DNA from 4 places in the Streptomyces sp. NPDC055506 genome. Region 3 is predicted to be linked to each of the others. Evidence: riboswitches for the same ligand, from Rfam matches in the RefSeq annotation. Region 3 holds a riboswitch; each other region holds the start of a gene.
What was found. Region 3 has a riboswitch for cyclic di-AMP ahead of ACWIF2_RS05910 (transglycosylase SLT domain-containing protein). Riboswitches for the same ligand answer to the same signal wherever they lie in the genome.

Region 1 (4,802 bases), on a different contig from region 3:
GGCGGCGGTGGGGAGCCGGTCACCTGGAGGAGGACGCTAAACCTCGCCATGGCGGGCCCGTGGGCGGTGCGCGGAACTGTCCCGAGCTGTCCCGAGAGGACCGACGGTGACCGTATGCGACCCTGATCCCGTCTCGGCGTCGTCGCCTTTACTCAGCGTGATGACCGATGCGTCGAATCCTGGGCGAGTGACGGTGATCGGGTGCTATGGGGCGCATATATGCATCGGTGGGCCGGTGCCGGGCGGATCGGACCCCCTGATTAGGCTCCGGCCTCATGGACGTACTCATCCACCTCTTCGTCGGCCTCCACATCATCGGCATCGCCTCGCTCCTGGGCGGCTTTCTCACCCAGATGAAGGCGATAGGCGAGGGCACCGCCCGCTACACCCCGGCGATGCTGCACGGCGCGCTGACGATGCTGGTCACCGGTGTGATCCTGGTCGGCCTCAACCAGGCCGACGACCAGTCCGTGAACAACATCAAGATCGGCGTGAAGCTGGCCCTGCTGATCGTGATCCTCGGTCTGGTCTATGTGAAACGGGACGAGGAGAAGGTGGACAAGGGCCTGTTCGGCCTGGTCGGCCTGCTGACCACGGCGAATGTCTTCATCGCCGTGCTCTGGACCTGACCCGCCGGCCGGGCGGCGCACCGGAGCGGACCGAGGCGGCCGTCCACGCGGCGGCCACGAGCCACGCGGCCACCGCGATCCACAGCAGCGCCTCCCCGAACCCGTCCAGCCAGGAGACGTCGAGGGCGACGGCGACGGCCAGTGCCGCCGTCCCCGTCTTGGCCCAGGTGAACACGGTCGCCCAGCGGCGGACGTCATGGCGGGGCCGGGGCCACCGGAACTCGGCGGCGAGCAGGACGGCGTAGCAGACCAGCGCGAGCACGAGCAGCACCACGGTCACGGTGCGCAGGACGTCCCGGTCGTCTTCGTTCCACAGGTACAGACGCGCGCTGTCGGCGCTGATCAGCCGCGCCCCGGCGAGCGCCGAGAGGGCGAGCGCCCCGCCCGCGAGCCAGTGATCGCCGACCCCTTCGGCCACTTGGCGCACATCGAAACGGACCAGGGCGAGGACGTACAGCACCAGCCCCAGCCAGAACAGCACCAGCGCCGCGTGCGCGAGCCAGTCCGCCGACTCGGCCGCGGCCAGCGTGGCGCCGAGCACGGCGAGCCCCTGCGTGGCCATGCAGCGCGCGAACACCGACCCCGGCCTGCGCCGCTCCCCGCCCTGCGGGACGAGGACGAGCGGCACCGGCCAGAGCAGTACGGCGAGCACCAGCAGCGTCACGGCCAGAGCCTGGGAGCCGGCCGCCGAGAAGGCGGCGCCCAGGACGGCCGTCGCCGCCACGGTGGTGAGGGCGGTCGTCATCACGCTCTCGAGGACGCCCGGCCTGCGGGTATACGCCCGCCACCTGGTCCCGGCCCGCAGCAGCCGCAGGGTGAAGTCCGCGGCGAACAGCAGCCAGGCCGCGCAGGCCAGGCCGAGGGTGATGCGTGAGAGGACCTCGTACCCGGCCAGATCCAGACCGACCGACAGGGTCCCGGTCGCCAGCACGGCGGCACTGGCCGCCGGAGCACGCTGCGCCCACCAGGCGACGGAGGGGGAGTGGCCGGGCATGGGGCCGATGCTAGGAGGCCCCGCGCGCGTTACGGGCAGGCCACGCGCGCGGGGTCCCAAAAACCTGCGAGACCCGTCAGGCCGGCCGCACCACGCTGTGGATCGACGACTCGCCGTCGTAGTAGATCGACTCCTCGCGCACGTATGTGCCGGGCTTCGGAGCGTGGATCATCATGCCGTTGCCGATGTAGATGCCGACGTGGGTGACATCGTCGTAGAAGAAGACCAGGTCACCGGGCTGAGCGTCGGCCAGGGGGACCGTGGTGCCGGCGTTGACCTGGTCGTACGTCGTGCGCGGCAGGGTCACCCCGGCGGCCTTCCAGGCGCCCAGGGTGAGGCCGGAGCAGTCGTAGGAGCCGGGGCCGGTGGCGCCCCAGACGTACGGCTTGCCGATCTGGGCGCGGGCGAAGGCGAGCGCCTTGTCGGCCTTGGTGGCGTACGAGGAGTCGGGCGCGGTGGACGACGAGGACGAACCCGTCGAGGAGGAGCCGCTGTCCTGCTGCTGGGCGGCCTCCTGCTCCTGTTCCTGCTGCCTCTGCTGCTCGGCCTGCTGCCGGGCCAGCTCGGCGGCCTTGCGGGCGGCCTCCTCCTGCTTCTCCTTCTCGATCGCCGCGAGCCGCGCCTTCTCCTCGGCGGTCAGCTTCGACAGCAGCTCGCGGGCGTCGGCGAGCTTCCTCTGGACGGTCGCCTTGGCCGTCTTCAGGTCGCCCTGCGACTCGGTGAGCGTCTCGAGGCTCTCAGCGGCCTCCTGACGCTTCTCCATCGTCTCTGACTGCTGAGTGATGTAGTCGTCGACCGCCACCTTCTGACGGCCGGTCATCCGGTCCATCAGCTGGGTCTGGTCGAAGTAGTCCTGCGGGGTGTCCGCGAGCAGGAACGTCGCCGTGTCCGGGGTGGAGGCGCCGGTGCGGTACTGGGCGGCGGCGAAGGTGCCCAGCTCCTCCCGCGCCTCGTTCAGCTTCTGGGTGCGCTTCGCGACGTCGTCGAGGAGAGTGTCGACGCGCTTGCGCTGCTTGGCGGTCTTCTCCTTGGCGCCGTTGTACTTCTCGGTCGCGGACCCCGCCTGGCGGTAGAGGTCGTCGACCTTCTTCTCGACTTCCTCCAGGCTGGGCTTGTCGTCGGCCTCGGGGGCGGCGTTGGCCGACTGGGACAGCAGGGCCACGGAGGTGAGGGCCGCCGTCGCGAGGGCGGGGGTCCGTATGCCTGCAACGCGCGAACCCGTAGGACGCGACTTGCGGTGCGACGCCAAGGGAGGCGACTCCTTCCATGCTCCGCCTACCGGGTTAGCTGTCGGGTTCGGGCGGGTGGTTCGGAAGGGTTGCCCTACGGCCGTCTCCGGAAAAGGAGTCGGGCCGATTCACCCCGGGGTCTCGGTTGGGTCCCCGGCTCTGGCTGCCGCTGCGGCACGCCTGACTCGGCGGAGGCCACGCGGCCCGGCGACGTTCGCCGGTGGGGGTCGTGTGACCTCCTCGCACGGTAGCCAACTCGTGTGGCCCTTGTGAAGGTTGATGGGTGATATGCCCGATACATTTCCGTGACCTTGCTCATGAGCATCGCCGAGAGTGATCGTTCGAGGGGGGTTGGTCACTGTTCATGCGTAATTGTGAAGGCCGTAGCGGCCTGTGATCACGTGCACCTGGAGGGTGACAGGGGGGTCCTTTCGGCGATGTTCTCAGGGCGGCGGCGGGCTGTCAGTGGGGCGCCCTAGACTCGGAGAGCGATGAGCAGCCTCTTTGACGACAGCTTCCTGGCGGACCTCCAGGCCCAGCGGGGCCCCGCGGACGAGCCCCCGCCGCCGCCCGAGGACGATCATGTGCCGGAGCCCGTTCCGGATGATCTGTTCGGCGGGAAGTTCGACGTGCCGCCGGACCGCGACGCCTACTACCGGGACGGCGCCGCGCGCCCGCCGGTGGACGCCGCCGCGCTCCTGGAGGGGCTGAACGACAACCAGCGCGCCGCCGTCACACACTCCGGCTCCCCGCTGCTCATCGTGGCCGGCGCCGGCTCCGGCAAGACCCGTGTGCTCACGCACCGCATCGCCCACCTGCTCGCCGAGCGGGACGTCCACCCGGGCCAGATCCTCGCCATCACCTTCACCAACAAGGCCGCCGGCGAGATGAAGGAGCGTGTCGAGCAGCTCGTCGGCCCGCGCGCGAACGCCATGTGGGTGATGACGTTCCACAGCGCCTGCGTCCGCATCCTGCGCCGGGAGAGCAAGAAGCTCGGCTTCACCTCGAGCTTCTCGATCTACGACGCCGCCGACTCCAAGCGGCTGATGGCCCTGGTCTGCCGCGACCTGGACCTCGACCCCAAGCGCTTCCCGCCGAAGTCCTTCAGCGCCAAGATCAGCAACCTGAAGAACGAGCTGATCGACGAGGAGGACTTCGCCGCCCAGGCCGGCGACGGCTTCGAGAAGACCCTCGCCCAGGCCTACGCCATGTACCAGTCGCGGCTGCGCGAGGCGAACGCCCTCGACTTCGACGACCTGATCATGACGACGGTCAACCTGCTGCGCGCCTTCCCGGACGTCGCCGAGCACTACCGCCGCCGCTTCCGCCACGTCCTCGTGGACGAGTACCAGGACACCAACCACGCCCAGTACGCCCTCGTCCGGGAGCTCGTCGGCACCACCGAGCACCCCGTCGACGTCCCGCCCGAGGCGGAGGTCCCGCCCGCCGAGCTGTGCGTGGTGGGTGACGCCGACCAGTCGATCTACGCCTTCCGCGGCGCGACGATCCGCAACATCCTCCAGTTCGAGGAGGACTACCCGGACGCGACGACGATCCTGCTGGAGCAGAACTACCGCTCCACCCAGACGATCCTCAGCGCGGCCAACGCGGTCATCGAGCGCAACGAATCCCGCCGCCCCAAGAACCTGTGGACCAACGCGGGCACGGGCGCGCAGATCACCGGCTATGTCGCCGACACCGAGCACGACGAGGCGCAGTTCGTCGCCGACGAGATAGACCGTCTCACCGACGCGGGCGAGGCGAAGGCCGGCGACGTCGCCGTCTTCTACCGCACCAACGCCCAGTCCCGTGTCTTCGAAGAGATCTTCATCCGCGTCGGCCTGCCCTACAAGGTCGTCGGCGGCGTCCGCTTCTACGAGCGCAAGGAGGTCCGGGACGTCCTGGCCTACCTGCGCGTGCTGGCCAACCCGGAGGACTCGGTGCCGCTGC
Region 2 (4,802 bases), on a different contig from region 3:
GTCGATGCCGCGGGCGAGGCGCTCGGGGTTGGTGACGAACAGGTCGTCGCCGACGAGCTGGACCTTGTCGCCGAGCTTCTCGGTGATGGTCTTCCAGCCGTCCCAGTCGTCCTCGAACAGCGGGTCCTCGATGGAGACCAGCGGGTACGCGTCGACGAGCTCGGCGTAGTACTCGGTCATCTCGGCGGCGGAGCGCGTCTTGCCCTCGAAGGTGTAGGCGCCGTCCTTGTAGAACTCGGACGCGGCCACGTCGAGCGCGAGGGCGATCTGCTCGCCGGGGGTGTAGCCGGCCTCCTTGATCGCCTCGAGGATGAGGTCGAGGGCCTCGCGGTTGGAGCCGAGGTTCGGGGCGAAGCCGCCCTCGTCGCCGAGGCCGGTGGCCAGGCCCTTGCTCTTCAGGACCTTCTTCAGCGTGTGGTAGACCTCGGCGCCCCAGCGCAGGGCCTCGGAGAAGGACTCCGCGCCGATCGGGGCGATCATGAACTCCTGGATGTCCACGTTGGAGTCGGCGTGCGAGCCGCCGTTCAGGATGTTCATCATCGGCACCGGCAGCAGGTGCGCGTTCGGGCCGCCCAGGTAGCGGAACAGCGGCAGGTCGCTGGCCTCGGAGGCGGCGTGGGCGACGGCGAGGGAGACGCCGAGGATGGCGTTGGCGCCGAGGGAGCCCTTGTTGTCGGTGGCGTCCAGGTCGAACATCGCCTGGTCGATCAGGCGCTGCTCGGTGGCGTCGTAGCCGACGAGCTCCGGGCCGATCTGCTCGATGACCGCGAGGACGGCCTTCTCCACACCCTTGCCGAGGTAGCGGTTCGAGTCGCCGTCACGCAGCTCGATGGCCTCGAAGGCGCCCGTGGAGGCGCCGGACGGGACGGCGGCACGACCGGTGCTGCCGTCGTCGAGGCCGACCTCGACCTCGACCGTGGGGTTGCCTCGGGAGTCCAGGATTTCCCGGGCTACGACGACGTCGATGGACGGCACGAGCATCTCCTTCTTATGTGACGCGGGTACGCGGGTCGCGGGGACCCGGCGAGGTGCGGGCCGTGGTGGCTCGCGACATGAGCCTAACCGGCTCCGGCCGATCGGCCACCGGGTCGCCCACCCCATGGACAGAACCGAGCGTAAATTGTTTCCGAACGGAACAAAGACGGTTGTGGAAAAGCCGGGCAGAAAAAACCCCCGCCCCGGCGCGCGTACGGGGGGAACACGCACCGGGGCGGGGAGCCCTTGAGAGCTGCTGCTTACTTCAGGTGCAGCTGCTGGCCCGGGTAGATGAGGTTGGCGTCCTCGACGATGTCCTTGTTCAGCTGGAAGAGCTTCTCCCAGCCGCCCTCGACCTTCTTGTCCGACGCGATCGAGCTGAGGGTGTCACCCTTGGCGACCTTGTACTCGCCGTCGCCCTTCTTGACCTTCTTGCCGGTCGGGGTGGTGACGGTCTTCTTGGCGGCCGGGCGCTCGTCGGAGCGGGAGGCCGGCTGCTGCTCGGTCTCGCGGGACTCGGTGCTCTGCCGGCTCTGCTGCGAGGAGCTGCCGGAGTCGTCCGAGGAGGAGCCGCCGCTGTAGCCGGCGCTCGACAGGCCCTTGCCGCAGACCGGCCAGGCACCCTTGCCCTGGCCCGCGAGGACCTTCTCGCCGATCTCGATCTGCTGCTCCTTGGTGGCCTGGTCGGCGGTGGCGGCGTACTTGGTGCCGCCGTAGCCGGACCAGGTGGAGGCGGAGAACTGCAGACCGCCGTAGTAGCCGTTGCCGGTGTTGATGGACCAGTTGCCGCCGGCCTCGCACTGGGCGACGGCGTCCCACTCGGAGGCGGTGGCGGCGGAGGCGCCGCCGGCGGCCATCAGCGGGGCGGCGACAGCGGCGCCGGTGACACCGGCGACGGCGATGGCACGGCTGGCCTTGGACGGACGGCGGTGCTTGCCCTTGCTGGAAAACAGCATGGAAGGATCCCCTCACCGACGCCTGCGAGGTGAGCTGTCGGGTTCGGGCCGGTTGAGTTGCCCGGCCGCGTCCCTCCCGGGACACGGCTTCACCCCAAGCCCTTCCGGCGCAACTGGCCGGTCGGGCACCTACCTTGGGTCCCCCGCTCCTGCCTACGGCGCTTGACGCGACGACTGTTCCCGTACGGCCGCTGGCAGGATTCGGCGTTGCGGCAGCCGGGGCTCGTGGTGACGAGCGGTCCCGACCGTAGCCACGCGATCCGCCGAATTTCAAAGCCGATCAGGGCTTCTGAGATCTATCTCTCACGGGCCCCAAACGGGACATTCGCCGCGAAATATGACGCGAACTCGCGCGGTTTCGGGGCGACTTCCGCCCCCGTTTCCGCACTGCCCGAACAGCTACTTCTCGTCCGCTTCGCCCTCGACCGTGAGCTTCTGACCGGGGCGGATGAGGTCCGGGTCGGTGCCGACGGCCTTCTTGTTGCCGTCGTAGAGCTCGTGCCATCCGCCGCTGATGTCAAGGGAGTCGGCGATGGACCAGAGGCTGTCGCCGATACCCACGATGTAGGCACCCTCGGACGAGTCGTCGGAGCCCTCGTCGCCGCGCGAGGCGTGACGACCCGTGGACTCGTCCGTGCGGCCGCTCTCGGGCGCCTGGGTCTCGTCGGCGCTGGGGCCGCGATGACGGCCGGAGCCGGTGTCGGTCCCGTTCTCGGCGGACCGCGAAGAGTCGTCGTTCTGCCGCGAGTTGTCGGACTTGTCACCCTCGGGCGTGGCCGACGGGGAGCCGCTGGGCTCCTGACCCTGCGTGGCGGAACCCTCGGATTCGGGCGACTTGTCGGGCTTGGCGGTTTCATCCTCTGAGGTCGACGACGCGTCAGGCGACGGCGAGGCGGACGACGAAGGGGACGAGCCGAGAGAGTCGAGCAATCCGGACGAGTCCGATGAACCGGACGAGTCGGATGATTCAGAGGTGTCCGACCCCTTGTCCTGCTCGAGGCCGGAGAGCAGTCCACAGGTGCGCCAGGCACCGGCCCCCTGGTCGGCGAGGATTCTCTCGGCCACGGCTATCTGCTGGGAACGGCTGGCCAGGTCGGCGCTCGGGGCGTAGTCGAGGCCGCCGTTGTTCTCCCAGTCCTCCTGCGACAACTGCAGCCCGCCGAAGTATCCGTTGCCGCTGTTCTGGCTCCAGGCGCCACCGGTCTCGCAGTCCGCGACCCGGTCCCAGGTCGTGGCATCGGCAGCGCTGGCGCCGGAGGCCCCGAGGAGCGGGATCGCGATGGCGGAGCCGGTCACTCCTGCCGCGACGAGGAGAGCCGGAGCCTGGCGGGGGCGACGGTGCCGACCGTTCCCGGAGAGCATACGGAGACCTTTCGCGAAGACAGCAGTGACCGGCGCGAAGCCGGGTTTTCCCGGGCCGCGCTGATGATGGGTGAACGTATAGGCAGACGATCACTTGTCACAAGTTAATGCCGCGTAGATCACGTGAAGATCACAGCCCTGACGGCGTGTCACCTTTGGGCGGGCGTGAACTCCACCGGCAGGGTGCGCAGCCCTCGCATGATCAGGCCGCCGCGCCATCTCAGCTCGGCCGGGTCGGCCGCGAGCCTCAGGTCCGGGAGACGGGTGAGGAGCGTGGCGAGGGCGGTCTGGCCCTCCAGCCGGGCGAGCGGGGCGCCGAGGCAGTAGTGGATGCCGTGGCCGTACCCGAGGTGCTGGTTGTCGCTGCGGGCGAGGTCGAGCACGTCCGGATCGGCGAACCGCTCCGGGTCCCGGTCGGCGGCGGCCAGGACGACGAGGACCGGGTCGCCGGTCTCGATGTGCTGTCCGCCGATGGTGAGGGGCTGGGTGGCGAAGCGCCAGGTGGCGAGTTCGACGGGTCCGTCGAAGCGCAGAAGTTCCTCGACGCCGGTCTCCAGGAGGCCTCTTTCCCCGGCTGCGAGGGACGCCTGGAGCCGGCTGCGCTGATCGGGGTGGGTGAGCAGGGCGTAGGTGCCGTTGCCGATCAGGTTCACGGTCGTCTCGAAACCGGCGAACAGCAGGATGAAGGCCATGGCGGCGGCCTCGTTCTCGGTGAGGTGCTCGCCGTGGTCGGAGGCGCGGATGAGACCGGAGATGAGGTCCTCGCCGGGGGCGGGTTCGGCGGGGAGCGCCTCCCGCTTGCGGTGGATGAGGTCGGCGAGATAGCCGCGCATCTTCTTCACGGACCGCGCCACGCCGCCCCGGGGCCCGCCCTGGTGACGGATCATCATGCCCGCCCAGTCCCGGAAGTCGTCCTGGTCCTCGCGGGGGACGCCGAGCAGGTCGCAGATGGCGTAGATGGGCAGCGGGAAGGCGAACTCGTGGATCAGGTCGGCGGACCCCTGCTGCGCGAACCCGTCGATGAGACCGTCGGTGAGCTCCTGCACCCGCTGCTCGAACTCGGCGACCCGGCGGGGCGTGAACGCCTTGGACACGAGCCGCCGCAGCCGGGTGTGGTCCGGCGGATCGATGTTGAGCAGATGCGTCATCAACTCGGCCTTGCGCTCACCGGGGATACCGGTCTTGCCTTTGGCGTGCGCGGGTTCATGATGATGCGCCGGATTCTTGGAGAGGCGGTTGTCGGCGAGGGTCTGCTTGGCATCGGCGTACCGCGTGACCAGCCAGGCCTCGACGCCGCTGGGAAGCTTGGTCCGGTGCACGGGGGCGTGCTCGCGGAGCCAGGCGTAGGCGGGATAGGGGTCGGTGGCGAACTCCCACGAGAACAGCTCGGGCACGCCGGGCACTTCATGTCGCATGCCTCAGCCCTCGGTCTCCCTGATCGCGTCCCGGTAGGCGCGGGCCGCCGCTCTCAGGGCCGCCTCCGGGTCCACGCCCTCCGACTCGGCGCGG
Region 3 (4,802 bases):
CGTGTCGTCCACGCACTCGTCCCTGGCCGCCATTCTCACCCGAACAGGTGAGGTTTGGTGTTTTCCGTGGTTTCCATCTGACCAAATCGGCCAGGGAGATACGTCAGACCGCGGACTCAACTCCACGTACTGCTGGGGTATGACACGGAGGGGCGGCTTCTCCCCCGACCCGTAGGGGTTGCCGGTCAGCCGGCCCGGTGCACCACCGCGTCGCACAGCTCCACGAGTGCCGTCTTCGCGGCGCACTCGGGCAGGGGGGCCAGCGCCGAGCGGGCGTCCTGGGCGTAGCGGACGGTGTCCTTCCGGGCCTGCTCCAGCGCCGGGTGGGCGCGCAGCAGGCGCAGGGCCTCGGCGTGCCGTTGGTCGTCGGTGAGGTCGGAGTCCAGCAGCTCGCACAGGGCGATGTCGTCGGCGAGCCCGAGCCGGGCCGCCCGCTCGCGCAGCCGCAGCACCGGCATCGTGGGGATGCCCTCGCGCAGGTCGGTGCCGGGGGTCTTGCCGGACTCGTGGGAGTCGGAGGCGATGTCCAGGACGTCGTCCGCGAGCTGGAAGGCGACGCCGAGCCGCTCGCCGTACTGGGTCAGCACGTCCACGGTCGTCTCGTCGGCGCCGGACATCATCGCGCCGAACCGGCACGACACGGCCACCAGCGAACCGGTCTTGCCGCCCAGCACGTCCAGGTAGTGCTCGACGGGGTCGCGGCCGTCCTGCGGTCCGGCCGTCTCCAGGATCTGCCCGGTCACCAGCCGTTCGAACGCCTCGGCCTGCACCCGCACCGCCTCCGGACCGAGGTCGGCCAGGGTGTGCGAGGCACGGGCGAAGAGGAAGTCGCCGGTGAGGACCGCGACGGAGTTGTCCCAGCGGGTGTTCGCGCTCGCGACCCCGCGGCGCACCGTCGCCTCGTCCATCACGTCGTCGTGGTACAGCGTGGCGAGGTGGGTCAGCTCCACGACGACGGCCGACGGCACGATCCCGGGCGCGTACCGGTCGCCGAACTGGGCGGAGAGCATCACGAGCAGCGGACGGAACCGCTTGCCGCCGGCCCGCACCAGATGCTGGGCGGCCTCCGTGATGAAGGGCACCTCACTCTTGGTGGCCTCGAACAAGCCTTCCTCGACAGCCGCCAACCCGGCCTGGACATCGGCTTCCAGAGCCTGGTCCCGCACGCTCAGCCCGAACGGCCCGACGTCGGTCACGAGGGGTCTCCTGTCTGCTGTGTCTGCCGGTGATTACGCGGATTGTCGATAGGTCGCTGCCATCACTCGAGTCAGCGTATCCGGTCACGTTTCGATCACCGCCAGCGCCCATGGTTACAGGCCGGGTGGTATCTGATCACGACCGTTATGTTTTTGATCGGGCCATAAGAACAGACATTTGTCGACTTACCAGTCGATAGTGAGATATTCACGATTTGCCATGACGATTGAGCAAATCCCCTTTGACGGCAATTGCCCCACAGGCTTGTGATCAGTGAGTTGAATCACGTTAACCCCTTTGTCGCGCCACCCCGGCATCGACCCGTACCTCCTTCAGCCGAACGCCAGTTGAGCCTTGGCTCTCGCAAAGGATCAAGCGGACCAAACACCCCTGACCAAGGTCAACCGCGCGATATGTGACTCCGGCGCTTGTTCCCGACATGTGCTCTCGCATACGTTCCCGGCCTGTCCGGCGGACGCCGAATCCTGCCGCCGCCCGGACCCCCACACGAACCGACTCACTCACGCAGGGCAGGAGCGGGGGACCCAGGTAAGTCGCCGGTCCGCACAGCGGCACGGCTCGGGGTGAAGCCGCGCACGGCAGTACACCGCCGTACGCGGCCGGGCACCTCCCGGCCCGAACCCGACAGCTCACCTCGCAGGCGCCGGAGAGGAATATCGCCATGGCCGGACGAGGCAAGCACCGTCGCCCCAGAACCAACCCGCTCTCCCGAGGTGTCGCGATCGCCGGCACCGGCGGAGCGGCACTGACCCTCCCGCTCCTCGGAGCCACCTACGCGAGCGCCGCCGAGGCGCCGCAGAGCGCCCCCGCCGTCGCACAGTCCGTGCCCCAGGCGGCCCAGCCCAAGTCGCTCTCGTACACCGTGACCAAGGGCGACACGCTCTACCGCATCGCGGACAAGTACGACGTCTCGGGCGGCTGGAAGAAGCTCTACAAGGACAACCGCTCCGCCATCGGCGACGACCCGAAGCTGATCCACCCGGGCCTGAAGCTGAAGGTGTCGACGACCAAGGCGGCCGCCACGAAGAAGGCCACCAAGTCGTCCGCCAAGCCGGCCGCGAAGCCCGCCGGCGGCGTCGCCAAGGCCACCCAGGCCTCCGCGAAGACCTACGCCGACAACCTCGACGGATGGATCCGCGAGGCGCTGGACATCATGGCGCAGAAGGGCATTCCGGGGTCGTACGACGGCATCTACCGCAACGTCATGCGCGAGTCGTCCGGCAACCCCCAGGCGATCAACAACTGGGACTCCAACGCAGTCAAGGGCACCCCCTCCAAGGGCCTGCTCCAGACCATCGACCCGACCTTCCAGGCCTACCACGTGGACGGCACGTCGTGGGACCCGTACGACCCGGTCGCCAACATCACCGCGGCCTGCAACTACGCGGCCGACCGCTACGGCTCGATCGACAACGTCAACGGCCCGTACTGAGCCGTCCCGCCCAGCAGTCGCTCGAGGACGACGGCGATGCCGTCGTCCTCGTTCGACAGGGTGATCTCGTCGGCCACGGCCTTGAGTTCGGGATGGGCGTTCGCCATCGCGACGCCGTGGCCGGCCCAGTCGAACATCGGGATGTCGTTGGGCATGTCGCCGAAGGCGATGGTGTCCGCCGGCCGCAGCCCCAGATGCTCGGCGGCCAGCGCCAGGCCCGTCGCCTTGGTGACCCCGCACGGCTGGAGCTCGACCGTGCCGGGCCCCGACATCGTCACCGTCGCCAGTGAGCCGACCACCGAACGGGCCGTCGCCGCCAACTCGTCGTCCGTCAGGTAGGGATGGCGCAGCAGCACCTTGCTGATCGGCTCGCACCACAGGTCGTCGCGCCGGTCGACCCGTACGGCCGGCAGGGTCGGGTGCGGCATGAGATAGCCCGGCTCGATGAGCGTGAGCCCGTCGACCCCGTCCTGGTCGACCGCGGCGTACACCTGCCCCACCTCGGCCTCGATCTTGCCGAGCGCGGTCTCCGCCAGTTCCCGGTCCAGGGTGATGGACCACAGCAGCCGGTCCGCGCCGGCGTCGTACACCTGCGCGCCCTGCCCGCACACCGCGAGCCCCGTGCAGCGGAGGTCGTCGAGGAGCGGTCGCACACGCGGCGCCGGCCGGCCCGTCACCACGAGGTGCTGGGCACCGGCCTCCGCCACCCGCGCGAGCACGGCGAGCGACCGGTCGGAGAGGGTGTCGTCGCCGCGCAGCAGCGTTCCGTCCAGGTCGGTGGCGATGAGTGAATATGCGATGGGTGCGGCCATGATCTGAGAATACGGACAGCGCGCCCCTTCGTTTCACCGCGCCGTGGACACCGATTGCCCGGTTGAAGGCCTCTGCACCAGTTGGCAACAACATGGTCCGCTACCTACCGTCGAGGCCGTCTCGGGCGGTACCTTCCAAGTGTCCAGGGGGGACTTGATCGGGGGGTCGAGTTGAGCAGTGGGCGCATTCGCGTGGCTGGGCCCGGGGAGCTCGGCGAAGGGGAAAGGGAGCGCTGGCGCGCGCTGCGCGCTGCCTCCGAGGCACCGCGCAACCCATTCATGGAACCGGAGTTCACCGAAGCCGTCGGCCTGGTGAGGCCGCAGGCCCGGGTCGCGGTGGTGTACGAGGGGCTGGAGCCGGCCGGCTTCCTGCCCTATGAGCGGGGCCCGTTGGGCCAGGGCCGGGCGATCGGGCTCGGCGTCTCGGACGCGCAGGGGGCGATCCTGCGGCCGGGCCTGGACCTGGACACGGGCCGGCTCCTGAAGGCCTGCTCGATGTCGAGCTTCGCCTTCGACAACCTGGAGGCCGAGCAGCGGCTGTTCGTCCGGTACGCGGCCGAGGAGCACGCCACCTACGTCATCGACGTGGAGAAGGGCTACGAGACGTACGAGTCGGTACTGCGTGCCCAGTCGCCGAAGTTCCTGAAGACCACCCTGGCCAAGGAGCGCAGGCTGGGACGGCAGGCCGGCGAGCCCCGGTTCGTGTTCGACGAACGCGACCCGGCCGCACTGCGCACCCTCATGGAGTGGAAGTCGGCGCAGTACCGCAGGACAGGCCGGCAGGACCGCTTCGCACGGGAGTGGATCACCCGGCTCGTGGGACGGCTGGCCCGGACCCGGGCACCGGAGTGCAGCGGCACCCTGTCCGTGCTGTACGCCGGTGAGCGGCCCATCGCCGCGCACTTCGGACTGCGCTCGGCATCCGTCCTGGCCTGCTGGTTCCCGGCCTACGACCCGGAGTTCGCGAAGTACTCGCCGGGTCTGGTGCTGCATCTGCGCATGGCCGAGGCGGCGGCCGCCGAGGGCATCGGCATGCTCGATCTGGGGCGGGGCGCGGCGGAGTACAAGGACGCGCTGAAGACGGGCGAACTGCCCGTGTACGAGGGTGCGGTGACGCGGCCGGGGGCGGGCGCGGCACTGCACTGGCTGAGCCGCGAGCCGGCGCGCCGCGCGCACAGCTTCGTCCGCGCCAGGCCGCGGCTCGCGGCGCTGGCCGCGCGGACCCTGAAGGGCGCGGCTCGGCTGCGCCGTACCTGAACGCGAGTTCGTACCTGACACGAGTGGGGGGTGAGGGGCGCATGGCTCGTTCGGCGCGTGCGCGGGAGGAGATTCGGCGGTTC
Region 4 (4,802 bases), on a different contig from region 3:
ATACGACATGCCTGCCAGGGGCAATGAGTTGTCCACAGGCGTTGCCGGGAGCCCCCGAAGCCCTTGATGATGTTGGGGCCTGGTCGCACCTGGTCGGGCTTGTTCGAATCTGTGAGGGCTTGATGCTGGAGATCTCCGAAGACGGTCGTACATGGGTGCTCTCGGGGCCGGCCAGCAGTTACGCCGTCCATGTCACCGACCGGGACGAGCTGCTGCACCTGCACTGGGGGGCGCGGATCGGCCTCGCCGACGCCGAGGCCCTGGCCGTCCGGCCACTGCCGGACTACTGGGCCTTCGAGTCCCCGCTCGACGGACGCGAGGAGTATCCGGTCGAGGGCGGCCCCCGCTTCGCCCGGCCCGCCCTGTCCGTGCGCACCGCAGAGCGCCGCGGCACCGAGTGGTCCTACGAGGGGCATGACGCCGAGGACGGCGAGCTGCGGCTCCGCTTCCGTGACGGCGGCCTGGCCGTCACGCTGCACTACCGGATGCGTTCCTCGGCCGATGTCGTGGAGCGCTGGGTGACCCTGGAGAACCAGGGGCCGGACGTCGAGGTGCTGCGCGCCGACTCCGCCACCTGGACCCTGCCCGACCGCGACACCTGGCGGCTGTCCCAACTGCACGGCCGCTGGGGCGCCGAGTCCCGGCTGACGCGCTCCGCCCTCACCTACGGCGAGAAGGTCATCGGCAGCCGCCGCGGCCACACCTCCCACCAGCATCTGCCCTGGGTCGCGCTCGACTCCGACGCGACCGAGGAGCGCGGGGAGGTCTACGGCTGCGCCCTGGGCTGGTCCGGGTCCTGGCGGATCGCGGTGGCCCAACTCCCGGACGCGCGCGTGCAGATCACCGGCGGGGCCGGACACGACGACTCGGGCCTGCTGAGGCTGGGCGCGGGCGGGTCGTACACCACCCCCGTCTTCGCCGGGCTCTGGAGCGACGGCGGCTTCGGCGGGGCGAGCCGCGCCTGGCACGCCTGGCAGCGGGCCCACGTCGTCCCGGACGCGGACCGGGACCGGCCGGTGCTGTTCAACTCCTGGGAGGCCACCGAGTTCGACATCTCGGAGGAGCAGCAGCGGGCGCTCGCCGAGCGGGCCGCGGCCATGGGCGTCGAGCTGTTCGTGGTCGACGACGGCTGGTTCGGATCCCGGACCAGCGACCGGGCCGGGCTCGGTGACTGGACCCCCAACCCCGACCGCTTCCCGGGCGGGCTGAAGCCGCTCGCCGACCATGTGCACGGCCTCGGCATGCGGTTCGGGATCTGGGTCGAGCCGGAGATGGTCAACGCGGACAGCGACCTGTACCGCGCCCACCCGGACTGGGTGCAGTACCAATCGGGACGAAAGCGGACGGAGTTTCGCAATCAGCTCGTACTGAACCTGGCCCGCGAGGACGTCCAGGAGTACCTGTGGGAGCAGCTCGACGGACTGCTCTCCAGCGCACCCATCGACTACGTCAAGTGGGACTTCAACCGTTGCTTCACCGACGCCGGCTGGCCGGACGACCCCTACCCGCAGCGGCTCTGGGTCGACCACGTCCATGCCCTGTACGCCCTGCTGGACCGGTTGCGGGCGGCCCACCCCGGTGTGGCCTTCGAGTCGTGCTCGGGCGGCGGCGGCCGGATCGACCTCGGGGTGCTGGGCCGCACGGACCAGGTGTGGACCTCCGACAACACCGACCCGCTCGACCGGCTCGCCATCCAGCACGGCTTCAGCCAGATCCATCCGGCCCGGGTCATGGCCGCCTGGGTCACCGACAGCCCGAACGCCATGCTCAACCAGCGGGCCAGCTCCCTGCGGTTCCGGTTCGTCAGTGCCATGGCCGGTGTGCTCGGAGTGGGTGGCGACCTCACACGGTGGACGGCGGAGGAGCTCGCCGAGGCGCGGGGCTGGGTGGAGCTCTACAAGGAGATCCGGCCCGTGGTGCAGCGCGGCGACCTGTACCGGCTGCGGGCGCCGGAGGGCGGCTCGAGCGCGGTGCAGTACGTCCTCGGTGACGAGACCGTCGTCCTCGCCTGGCTCCAGGCGCAGCGCTACGGCGAGCCCGTTCCGGCCCTCCGGCTGCGGGGTCTCGACCCGACAGCAGTGTACGAATGCCTCGAAACGGGCGAAGTTCACCGAGGGGTCGTACTCACTCACCACGGACTGCGGATCGGTCTGCGCGGGGATCTGGATGCCGCGGTAGTCCGCCTTCGGCGCAAGTAGCCGTTCTGTCCGGATCGGGTGGATAAGGCGAATAAGGCACTTCAGGTGTTTAGGTATAACGTGCCCCGATCGTAAAGGAGATGAGGTCGGGGTGCGTGACCATCGTCATATTCGTGACGATCTGTTGTCGTCATGTTCACGTAATTCTTGCGTTATTCAGGGGCATTGAGGCGAAACAGAGATCGGAAATCCACGCTCGGTGACGGGAAATGTGCCGACGCGTCAAGAAAAACGCCCTCACGGGCAACCGCAAGCTTGTCCCATTGCGTCTCGGTCGCTTACGTTCCACACCAATCCGGACGGACGCCTAATCCTGCCGCCGCCCGGAGCCCCACACACTCACCCGTGTATGGCAGGAGCGGGGGACCCACAGGTAAGACGCCTGTTCCGGTTCCCGGAACGGCTTGGGGTTCAGCCGCACTTCGGCGCGGCCGGGCATCTCCAGCCCGCACCCGACAGCTCACCTCGCAGGCGCCGGAGAGGAATTCGCCATGCCCGCGAAGGGTAAGCACCGCCGCCCGAAGTCCCAGCGCTTCACCCGCTCCATAGCCGTCGCCGGAACCGGTGGGGCCGCCCTCGCCCTTCCGCTCATGGGGGCCGCAGGCGCCCACGCCGCGACCCCGCAGTCGGCTCCGGAAAAGGCCGTCCAGTCCGCTCCGGCCGCAGAGAAGAAGGCCGCCGGAAAGGCCACGGGCGCCCACACGTACACCGTGAAGGCCGGCGACTATCTCGCGAAGATCGCCGACGACCAGAACGTCAGCGGCGGCTGGAAGAAGCTCTACAGCGACAACCGTGACGCCGTCGGCTCCGACCCGTCGCTGATCCACCCGGGCCTGAAGCTCTCGATCGGCAAGAAGACGGCGAGCGCGCCCAAGACGCAGTCGTCCGCGCCCAAGGCGGCCGAGAAGCCCAAGGCGTCGGCTGAGAAGTCGTCCGCCTCCGAGTCGGCCCCGAAGGCCGACACCGCCGCGAAGCCGGCCGCCGCCAAGCCGGCCGCCGAGGCCTCCGGCTTCAGCCTCCCGGTGGACGGCGCCGCCGTCGGAACCCCGTACCACATGTCCGGCAGCATGTGGTCCAGCGGCTACCACACCGGTGTCGACTTCGTCGTCCCGACCGGCACCTCGCTCAAGGCCGTCGGCGCCGGCACGGTCGTCTCCGCCGGCTGGGGCGGCGCGTACGGCAACCAGGTCGTCATCCAGCTCGAGGACGGCAAGTACGCGCAGTACGCCCACCTGTCCCAGCTCTCCGTCTCGGCCGGCCAGACCGTGACGGCCGGGCAGCAGGTCGGCCTGTCCGGTGCGACCGGCAATGTGACCGGACCGCACCTGCACTTCGAGATCCGCACCTCGCCGGACTACGGCTCGGACGTGGACCCGGTCGCCTACCTGCGCTCGCACGGCGTCTCCGTGGGCTGACCCCTCGCACGACCACCTGCCTGACACGCAGCCGAAGGCCGGACCCCGATCCCCGGGTCCGGCCTTCGGTGTGTGCGGCTGCCGGTCGACTCAATCGATCGGCCCTCAAGGGATCGACAGAAGGCGGCAGTTGGGACACAGTGATCCCGTCGTGAGTGCAAGCGCTTTCTGAAGGAGCCGTGTCCCGTGCCGACCACCCGCAGAACGTTCGGAGCCCTGGCGGCCGGAGCCGCGCTGGCGACCCTCGCCCCGTCGGGGAGCGCCCACGCCGCACCCCGGCGCCGCCGCCTCATCGCCCACGACGACTTCTGCCACGGCCTCGGTCGGTGGGCGGCCGAACTCCAGGACGGCGGCTCCGTCACCGCCTCCCGCGGCGTCCTGGACATCGACGTACCGGGCGGAGCGACCGTCTGGTTCAGGCGGCGTCTCGAGGGGCCGTACGTCCTCGAGTACACCGCCACGCCCGTCTCCGAGGGCGGGGTCAACGACCGGGTCTCGGACCTCAACAACTTCTGGAACGCGACCGACGTCCGCTCCCCGGAGGACCTCTTCGCGACGCCGCGCGGCGGGGCGCTGGAGGAGTACGACCACCTGACGACGTACTACGCCGGGTTCGGCGCCAACTACAACACCACGACCCGGCTGCGGCGTTACGTGGGCCAGGCCGGTGTGCGCCCACTGGTCTACGACTACACCGAGCCGCTGCTGGTCCCGGGCGAGCCGAACCGGGTCCGGATCGTCTCCGACGGGTCGACGGTGCGGTGGTGGAACAACGGGCGGCTCGTCTTCGACTACACCGATCCGCAGCCGTACACGAGCGGGCACTTCGCCTTCCGGACCGTGTGGAGCCATTTCCGGATCACGGGCTTCCGGGTCTGGCGACTGACCCCGGAACGTCCGTGAGGGGCGGCCTATTCCGGAGTTGGCGAAGCCTTTAGGAGTGGCTTATCTCACCGCCCGTCAACCCCTTCCTACGGTCGCGTAGGTCACATTCGAGGGTGAATCATGAGCGGCTGTGGCAGACGATTCGAAGAGTGACAGCAGAGCAGTGATCGGGTCGTACGTGGCGCTGGGGGACAGCTTCACCGAGGGCGTCGGCGATCCCGGCCCCGACGGGGCGTTCGTCGGCTGGGCCGACCGGTTCGCCGTCCTGCTCGCCGACCGCAGGCCCGAAGGCGACTTCCGGTAC

Region 1: linked by a shared signal. The riboswitch ahead of ACWIF2_RS34360 (NlpC/P60 family protein) and the one ahead of ACWIF2_RS05910 (transglycosylase SLT domain-containing protein) in region 3 are both predicted to bind cyclic di-AMP.
Region 2: linked by a shared signal. The riboswitch ahead of ACWIF2_RS30670 (transglycosylase family protein) and the one ahead of ACWIF2_RS05910 (transglycosylase SLT domain-containing protein) in region 3 are both predicted to bind cyclic di-AMP.
Region 4: linked by a shared signal. The riboswitch ahead of ACWIF2_RS24915 (M23 family metallopeptidase) and the one ahead of ACWIF2_RS05910 (transglycosylase SLT domain-containing protein) in region 3 are both predicted to bind cyclic di-AMP.

What each region holds. Positions count from the first base shown of each region.
Region 1 covers NZ_JBSHKH010000138.1:16,885-21,686, reverse strand. The annotation lists gene ACWIF2_RS34370 (hypothetical protein) at 276-629, shown strand; gene ACWIF2_RS34365 (SLAC1 family transporter) at 607-1,623, opposite strand; gene ACWIF2_RS34360 (NlpC/P60 family protein) at 1,700-2,872, opposite strand; cyclic di-AMP (ydaO/yuaA leader) riboswitch at 2,881-3,039, opposite strand; gene pcrA (DNA helicase PcrA) at 3,344-4,802, shown strand, end outside.
Region 2 covers NZ_JBSHKH010000107.1:12,682-17,483, reverse strand. The annotation lists gene eno (phosphopyruvate hydratase) at 1-975, opposite strand, end outside; gene ACWIF2_RS30670 (transglycosylase family protein) at 1,236-1,931, opposite strand; cyclic di-AMP (ydaO/yuaA leader) riboswitch at 1,936-2,102, opposite strand; gene ACWIF2_RS30665 (transglycosylase family protein) at 2,331-3,293, opposite strand; gene ACWIF2_RS30660 (cytochrome P450 family protein) at 3,443-4,708, opposite strand; gene ACWIF2_RS30655 (nucleoside triphosphate pyrophosphohydrolase) at 4,712-4,802, opposite strand, start outside.
Region 3 covers NZ_JBSHKH010000009.1:38,606-43,407, reverse strand. The annotation lists gene ACWIF2_RS05915 (polyprenyl synthetase family protein) at 186-1,196, opposite strand; cyclic di-AMP (ydaO/yuaA leader) riboswitch at 1,706-1,876, shown strand; gene ACWIF2_RS05910 (transglycosylase SLT domain-containing protein) at 1,880-2,650, shown strand; gene ACWIF2_RS05905 (HAD family hydrolase) at 2,614-3,462, opposite strand; gene ACWIF2_RS05900 (GNAT family N-acetyltransferase) at 3,634-4,719, shown strand; partial or broken gene ACWIF2_RS05895 (hypothetical protein) at 4,761-4,802, shown strand, end outside.
Region 4 covers NZ_JBSHKH010000070.1:36,914-41,715, forward strand. The annotation lists gene ACWIF2_RS24910 (alpha-galactosidase) at 123-2,198, shown strand; cyclic di-AMP (ydaO/yuaA leader) riboswitch at 2,529-2,685, shown strand; gene ACWIF2_RS24915 (M23 family metallopeptidase) at 2,690-3,613, shown strand; gene ACWIF2_RS24920 (DUF6250 domain-containing protein) at 3,800-4,516, shown strand; gene ACWIF2_RS24925 (SGNH/GDSL hydrolase family protein) at 4,662-4,802, shown strand, end outside.